Regions from separate parts of the Streptomyces sp. NPDC005141 genome, predicted to be linked through region 2. Evidence: riboswitches for the same ligand, from Rfam matches in the RefSeq annotation. Region 2 holds a riboswitch; the other holds the start of a gene.

Region 1 (3,405 bases), on a different contig from region 2:
CCCTGGTCGTCGTCGTTCCACAGATACGGGCTCCCGTGGTGCGCGGCGACGAGTTTCGCCCCGGCCAGCGCCGAGATCGCGAGCGCGCCACCCGCCACCCAGTGGTCCCCGGCGCCCCGCTTCACCTCCCACAGGTCGAAGTGCGCGAACGTCACCCCGTAGAGCACGATCCCCAGCCAGAACAGCACCAGCGCGGCATGCGCGAGCCAGTCCGGGCCCACGGCCGTGGCGATGGTCGAGCCGAGGACCGAGAGCCCCTGTGTGGCCACACAGACGAGGAAGACGCCTCCTGTCATCCGGCGCCGCCAGTGCCGTACGACGGGCAGGAGCAGGACCGGCCAGAGCACGACGGCCAGCGCGAGCAGGGCCTCGGCGAGCCACTGCCACCCCAGTGCGGAGAACCGGGTGCCGAGGACGGTGGTCGCCGCGACGGCGGTGAGCCCGGCCGGGGTGCCGGCATGCCGCGTCCATTGCTCCCGGTCGCGCACCAGCCGGACGACGAAGTCCGCGGCGAGCGCGAGCCAGGCGAGAGACGCGAGGACCAGCGTGATCCGGGAGAGGGTCTCGTACCCGGTCAGCTGCAGCCCGACCGAGATGATGCCGGTGGCCATGACGGCGGCCCCGGCGGCGGGCGGCCGCCCCGCCCACCAGGCGCGGAACGAGGAAGTGTCCGGCTTGTCCGGTGTGTCTGGCATGCGCCCGATGCTAGGGATCTCCGGACCCGTTTTGCCGGTGGGGCACGCGCGCGTGGAGCACGAAAACGTGCCCCACGCGCGCAGGGGGCGCGCTTTCGTGCTCCACGCGCAGGGCGTACGAAAACGCGGGGCGCGCGCGTGGGGCCTTTCGGCTTCACGCGCGCGTGCCCCGCGCGAGGCATCGCTCGTGCTCCGGCCTATGCCGGGCGCACCACGCTGTGGATCGCCGAGGTGCCGTCGTAGTAGATCGACTCCTCGCGGACGTACGCCCCCGGCTTCGGCGCGTGGATCATCATGCCGTTGCCGATGTAGAGGCCGACGTGACTGATGTCGTCGTAGAAGAAGACCAGGTCACCGGGCTGGGCGTCGGCGAGGGAGACCGTCGTGCCGGCGTTCACCTGGTCGTAGGTGACGCGCGGCAGGCTCACGCCGGCGGCCTTCCAGGCGGCCTGGGTCAGGCCCGAGCAGTCGTAGGACTCCGGGCCGGTGGCACCCCAGACGTACGGCTTGCCGATCTGCGTGCGGGCGAAGGTGAGCGCCTTGGCCGCCTTCGTCGCGTACGAGGAGTCCGTGGCCGTCGAGCCGGACGCCGAGCCGGTCGTGGTGCCCGACGACTGCTGCTGGGCGGCCTTCTCGGCGGCGGCCTGCTGCCGTGCCAGCTCCGCCGCCTTGGCCGTGGCCCGCTCCTGCTTCTTCTTCTCGATCGCCGCCAACCGCGCCTTTTCCTCGGCGTTCAGCTTCGAGAGCAGGCCGCGGGCCTCGGTGAGCTTGCGCTGCACCGTGGCCTTGGACGTCTTGAGCGCTTTCTGCGAGGCCGTCAGCGACCGCAGGCTCTCGGTGGCCTCCGCGCGCTTCTTGGTGGTGGCGGCCTGCTCCGTGACGTAGTCGTCGACGGACGCCTTCTGGCGGGTCGTCAGACGGCTCATCAGCTGGGTCTGGTCGAAGTAGTCCTGCGGGTCGTCGGCCAGCAGCAGTGTCGCGGTGCCGGGCGTGGAGGCTCCGGTGCGGTACTGCGCGGCGGCGAACGATCCCAGCTCCTCGCGCGCGGTGTTGAGCTTCTCGGTGCGCTTGGCGACGTCGTCGAGCAGGGTGTCGACGCGCTCCTTCTGCTTGGCGGTCTTCTCCCGGGTCGCGTTGTACTTCTCGGTGGCCGTCTCGGCCTGGTGGTAGAGGTCGTTGACCTTCTTCTCGACTTCTTCGAGGCTCGGCCTGGGGTTGGCCGTGGGGGCGGCGTTCGCCGTCTGTGAGAGCAGGGCCACCGAGGTGAGGGCGGCCGTCGCGAGGGCCGGGGTCCGTATGCCTGCGACGCGCGTACCCGAAGGACGCCATTTGCGGTGCGACGCCAAGAGAGGCGACTCCTTCCGTCATCCGCCTACCGAGTTAGCTGTCGGGTTCGGGCGGGTGGTTCCGGAAGGTTGCCCTACGGTCCGTGCCCCACAAGGCGGTTGGACCGATTCACCCCAAGGTCGGTGGGTCCCCGGCTCCGGCCGCCTGGTGGGCGGGCCGAACTCGGCGGAGGCCGCTCGGCCCGGCGATGTTCGCCGGTTGCGGTCGAGTGGCCTTCTCGCACGCTAGCCAACGGGTGTGGCCCGTGTGAAGGTTGATGTGCGATATGCCCGATACATTTTCGTGACCTTCGCCATGTGTCACGCCGCCCGTGATCCATTCACGATGATCCGTCCGCATAAGGGCGTGTCGGCTGCTTACGCCCGCCATGGGGCGACCGTTCGCTCGGGAGCGCTCGCCCTCGCCGAGGCGTCGCTCCTTCGGGGGCCGGGCCGATGCCGACTCCGCCCCTCCGGCCCCTCACCTGGGGTGACCGGTCGATCATGCGCGGTCACGGGTTCCCGGGCGCCATGGCCGCACGCCCGTCCGCCCCGGAACCGCGTCACGACTTCCGCCCGAGTTCTCGGGGTGGCGGCGGGCTGTCAGTGGGGCGGCCTAGACTCGGAGAGCGATGAGCAGCCTCTTTGATGACAGCTTCCTGGCGGACCTCAAGCCCTCCGCGGCCCACGAGGACGAGCACCCGCCGCCGCCCGAGGACGATCACGTACCGGAGCCGGTTCCGGACGATCTGTTCGGCGGGAAGTTCGACGCGCCGCCGAGCCGGGACGCGTACTACCGCGACGGCGCGCCCCGGCCCGCCGTGGACCCGGCGGCCCTGCTGGACGGACTGAACGAGAACCAGCGCGCGGCCGTGGTGCACTCCGGCTCCCCGCTGCTCATCGTGGCCGGCGCCGGCTCCGGCAAGACCCGTGTGCTCACCCACCGGATCGCGCATCTGCTCGGCGAGCGCAATGTCCACCCCGGCCAGATCCTCGCGATCACCTTCACGAACAAGGCCGCGGGCGAGATGAAGGAGCGCGTCGAGGCGCTCGTGGGCCCGCGCGCCAACGCGATGTGGGTGATGACCTTCCACAGCGCCTGCGTCCGCATCCTGCGCCGCGAGAGCAAGAGGCTCGGTTTCACCTCTTCGTTCTCGATCTACGACGCCGCCGACTCCAAGCGTCTGATGGCACTCGTCTGCCGTGATCTCGACCTCGACCCCAAGCGTTTCCCGCCGAAGTCGTTCAGCGCCAAGATCTCGAACCTGAAGAACGAGCTGATCGACGAGGAGGACTTCGCGGCCCAGGCCGCCGACGGCTTCGAGAAGACCCTCGCCCAGGCGTACGCGATGTACCAGTCGCGGCTGCGCGAGGCCAACGCGCTC
Region 2 (3,405 bases):
CCCGACACGTTCGTCGCGGACGCCGACGGGAACGGGCTCCTCGCCGCCGCGGGCGCCGACGTCGTCGTCCTCCCCGAGTACGCGGAACGCGCCAAGGCCCCCAACCTGCATCTGCCGGGATAGGGGCCCGCGACCCCGCTGATGGGGTGCGTTTAAACGCGTGTGCTTCGGGTCCCGCGGATGGCGTACACTGGTTTCAACGACGCGGGGTGGAGCAGCTCGGTAGCTCGCTGGGCTCATAACCCAGAGGTCGCAGGTTCAAATCCTGTCCCCGCTACTCAAGGCCAAGGGCCGGAACTCGGATTCACGAGTTCCGGCCCTTGGTGTATGCCCTCCGGCCCGTCCACTTCCGGGGCCGTAGGCCTTCCCGGTTCTCCCTCTCCAGGCCGGTCCCCTTGCGGCAGCCGGTGTCATCCCCCGGTCGGGTCACACGGGTCGCCCGCCACCTTTCCTCCGGGTCTTCTGGACGGGTGGGGCAGCCAGGAGGTGAGCATCGAGCCGGAGAACCGCATGGCCGGGCCGACAGGCCGTCGCCCGGTGTGCCCGGGGGCGCCCGGCCGCCCGATCCGGGGGGAGCGGCTCCCCGCAGGATCTCCTTCGCGCGCGCCTTCGTCCGGAGCCTGCCCGCGCTGCTCGTCGTCGCCGGGATCCTCTACGACGTCCTCACGCCGTCGGACTTCACCGCGGCCCCCCTCTTCACGGCCGCGCCTCTGGTGGCCGCGCCCCTCTATTCGCTGCGCGGCACCGTTCTCACCGGCGCCCTCGCCGTCGGCGCGGTGGTCCTGGTCCACTACCTGCTCGACATCGTCATGAAGGTCGACGCGATCACCGAATCGGTCACCGTGGCGACGGCCGCCGTCCTCGCGGTCCTCATCAACATCCTCGTCCGGCGCAGCGACGAACGGCTCGCCTCCGTCCGGCAGATCGCCGAGTTCGCGCAGCGTGCCGTGCTGCCCGAGCCCGACGCGCGGATCGACGGCCTCGATGTCGCGGCGCGGTACGAGGCGGCGCAGGCGGACGCGTTCATCGGCGGTGACCTGTACGCGGTGCAGGAATCGCCGTACGGCGTGCGGATGGTCGTCGGCGACGTACGGGGGAAGGGGATGGCCGCCGTGGCCGCCGTCGCCGTGGTGATCGGCGCGTTCCGGGAGGCGGCCGAGCAGGAGGCGACCCTGGAGGCGGTCGCACGGCGCCTGGAGCGGGCACTGACGCGTCCGGGCACCCGGCACGAGAGCCCCCACGCTTTCGAGGAGTTCACCACCGCCGTCCTCGCGGAGATCCCGTACGACGAGGACATCGTGCGCATCGTCAACCGCGGCCATCCGCCGCCCCTGCTCCTGCATCCCGACGGCACACTCGTCACGCTCGCCGCCGAGCCCTTCGCCCTGCCCCTCGGGATGAGCGAACTGGGAACCTGGCCCGACCACGCTCTGCCGGCCCCCTTTCCGCGCGGGGCGACGCTGCTCCTGCACACCGACGGTCTGTCCGAGGCCCGTGATCCGTGCGGGGAGTTCTACGATCCGGCCGCGCGGCTGGCCGGACGGGTCTTTCCCGGCCCCGACGCGCTGCTGACCGTCCTCGCCGAGGAGGTGCGCCGGCATACGGGCGGCGCACTGACGGACGACATGGCGCTGCTCGCCGTCCGGCGCGTTTGAGGCGGGCTCGGCGACCGGGTCCCCGCACCGCTCGGACGGCTCGTCGCGCGCGACACGTACGGCCTTCTCGACCGTTGTCACGAGGAGTGATCGGACGGTGCCCCTCCGCATAACGACTGACACACCGTCAAATAAATCCGTGTCGAGGCCGCGTGGTCAACTCGCCCGTTTTTCATCGTCCATGACCCCAAAGTCCTGGCCAAAAGCTGTTAATGATCAGTCGGAACAGCTTGGAATCCGGTGCCTGGGTCTATTAACGTTCGATAACGCAGCGCGGTCGTCCCAGCCGTCACAAGAGATGGCTCCGTGCGCACGTGCCGAATCCTGCAAAGGAACCGGGGAACCACCTACTTGGGGTGAATCGAGCGTATTGCGCCGTGGAAGCACGGTGGTTATACGCGCGTAGGAGACCTTCCTGCTCCGAACCCGTCAGCTAACCCGGTAGGCGACAGGGAAGGAAAGGAGTGCGCCCACGTGGCGTCCAACCGGCCTGCTCAGCCAACCTCGTTCGCGCCGAATGACACTCAGACCTTCGGCTATGCCTCAGGCAAGGACGAGGGAACCTGGGAAGAGTGGAACCCCACCGAGGATTCCGTTCTTCCCGTCCGCGGCCGGCACCGCGTAGGCAAGCAGCGCGGTGGAGGACTCGCCCGCAGCTCCACCGTTCTCGGCGTGGGTGTCATAGCCGCCGTCGGCGCGGGTGGCATGGCCACCGCCGCGCCGGGCAAGGCGCCCGTCTCGATCTCGCTGCCCGACCTGTCGTCGGTCACCGAGTCCGCCAAGGCCCTGATATCGGACGGCGGATCCAGCGCTCCCAAGGGTTCCACCACTCCGCTCACGAGCGCCGGTCTGACCGGCGTCGACACGGCGCAGGGTGCCACGGACGCCGGTGAGGCGCTGCGCGCCCGCATCATGCAGCAGGCCGAGTCGCAGCAGAACCAGGTCGACACCGCCGCCCAGCAGGCCGCCCAGGCCGCCGCCGCGAAGAAGGCCGTCGCGCTCGCCGCCAAGCAGCAGGACGACGCGGAGGCCAAGGCCGCCGCGGTGAAGAAGAAGGCGGAGGACGCGGCCAAGGCGAAGGCGGAGGCCGAGCGTCTCGCCGAGCTCGCCAAGAGCTACTCGCTGCCGACCTCCTCGTACACCCTGACCTCGACCTTCGGCGAGGCCGGCTCCATGTGGTCCTCCGGCTATCACACCGGACTCGACTTCGCGGCGCCCACCGGCACGCTCATCAAGGCGATCCACAGCGGCACCATCACGGAGGCCGGCTGGGCCGGCTCGTACGGCTACCGCACGATCCTCACCCTCGACGACGGTACGGAGCTGTGGTTCTGCCACCAGTCGTCGATCAGCGTCAGCGTGGGCCAGAAGGTCGCCACCGGTGATGTCATCGGGCGCGTGGGTGCGACGGGCAATGTCACCGGGCCGCATCTGCACCTCGAGGTGCACCCCGGCGGTGCCGCCACCGGCATCGACCCGATGGCATGGCTCCACAGCAAGGGCCTCAACCCCTGACCTGTACGGCTTCTGACCTGTACGGGCTTTTGAGCCGTACGCCACCTGAGCCAGCTGAGCCGTACGCGTCCTGACGCGTACGAGCGATCCCTCAGACCTGAGGGTTCGTGATCCGTCTGCTCGCGGCGCGTGCGGCCCCCGGCCGTACGCGCGTCTCTCCCGATCTCCGGCGGTCCTGACGACACCCCCCCCGACGTCAGGGCTGCCGGTTCGGCGTCTGCGGACGCGTGCGCTC

What was found. A riboswitch is a leader RNA that binds a small molecule or an ion and turns the genes downstream of it on or off. The one in region 2 is predicted to bind cyclic di-AMP.
Region 1: linked by a shared signal. The riboswitch ahead of ACWD68_RS37740 (NlpC/P60 family protein) and the one ahead of ACWD68_RS27630 (M23 family metallopeptidase) in region 2 are both predicted to bind cyclic di-AMP.

The regions. Positions count from the first base shown of each region.
Region 1 is NZ_JBSFYW010000083.1:18,551-21,955, reverse strand. Features, by position in the region: gene ACWD68_RS37745 (tellurite resistance/C4-dicarboxylate transporter family protein) at 1-695, opposite strand, end outside; gene ACWD68_RS37740 (NlpC/P60 family protein) at 893-2,041, opposite strand; cyclic di-AMP (ydaO/yuaA leader) riboswitch at 2,050-2,220, opposite strand; gene pcrA (DNA helicase PcrA) at 2,653-3,405, shown strand, end outside.
Region 2 is NZ_JBSFYW010000041.1:9,576-12,980, reverse strand. Features, by position in the region: gene ACWD68_RS27645 (dihydrofolate reductase family protein) at 1-123, shown strand, start outside; tRNA gene ACWD68_RS27640 (tRNA-Met) at 204-277, shown strand; gene ACWD68_RS27635 (PP2C family protein-serine/threonine phosphatase) at 540-1,655, shown strand; cyclic di-AMP (ydaO/yuaA leader) riboswitch at 1,961-2,118, shown strand; gene ACWD68_RS27630 (M23 family metallopeptidase) at 2,130-3,170, shown strand.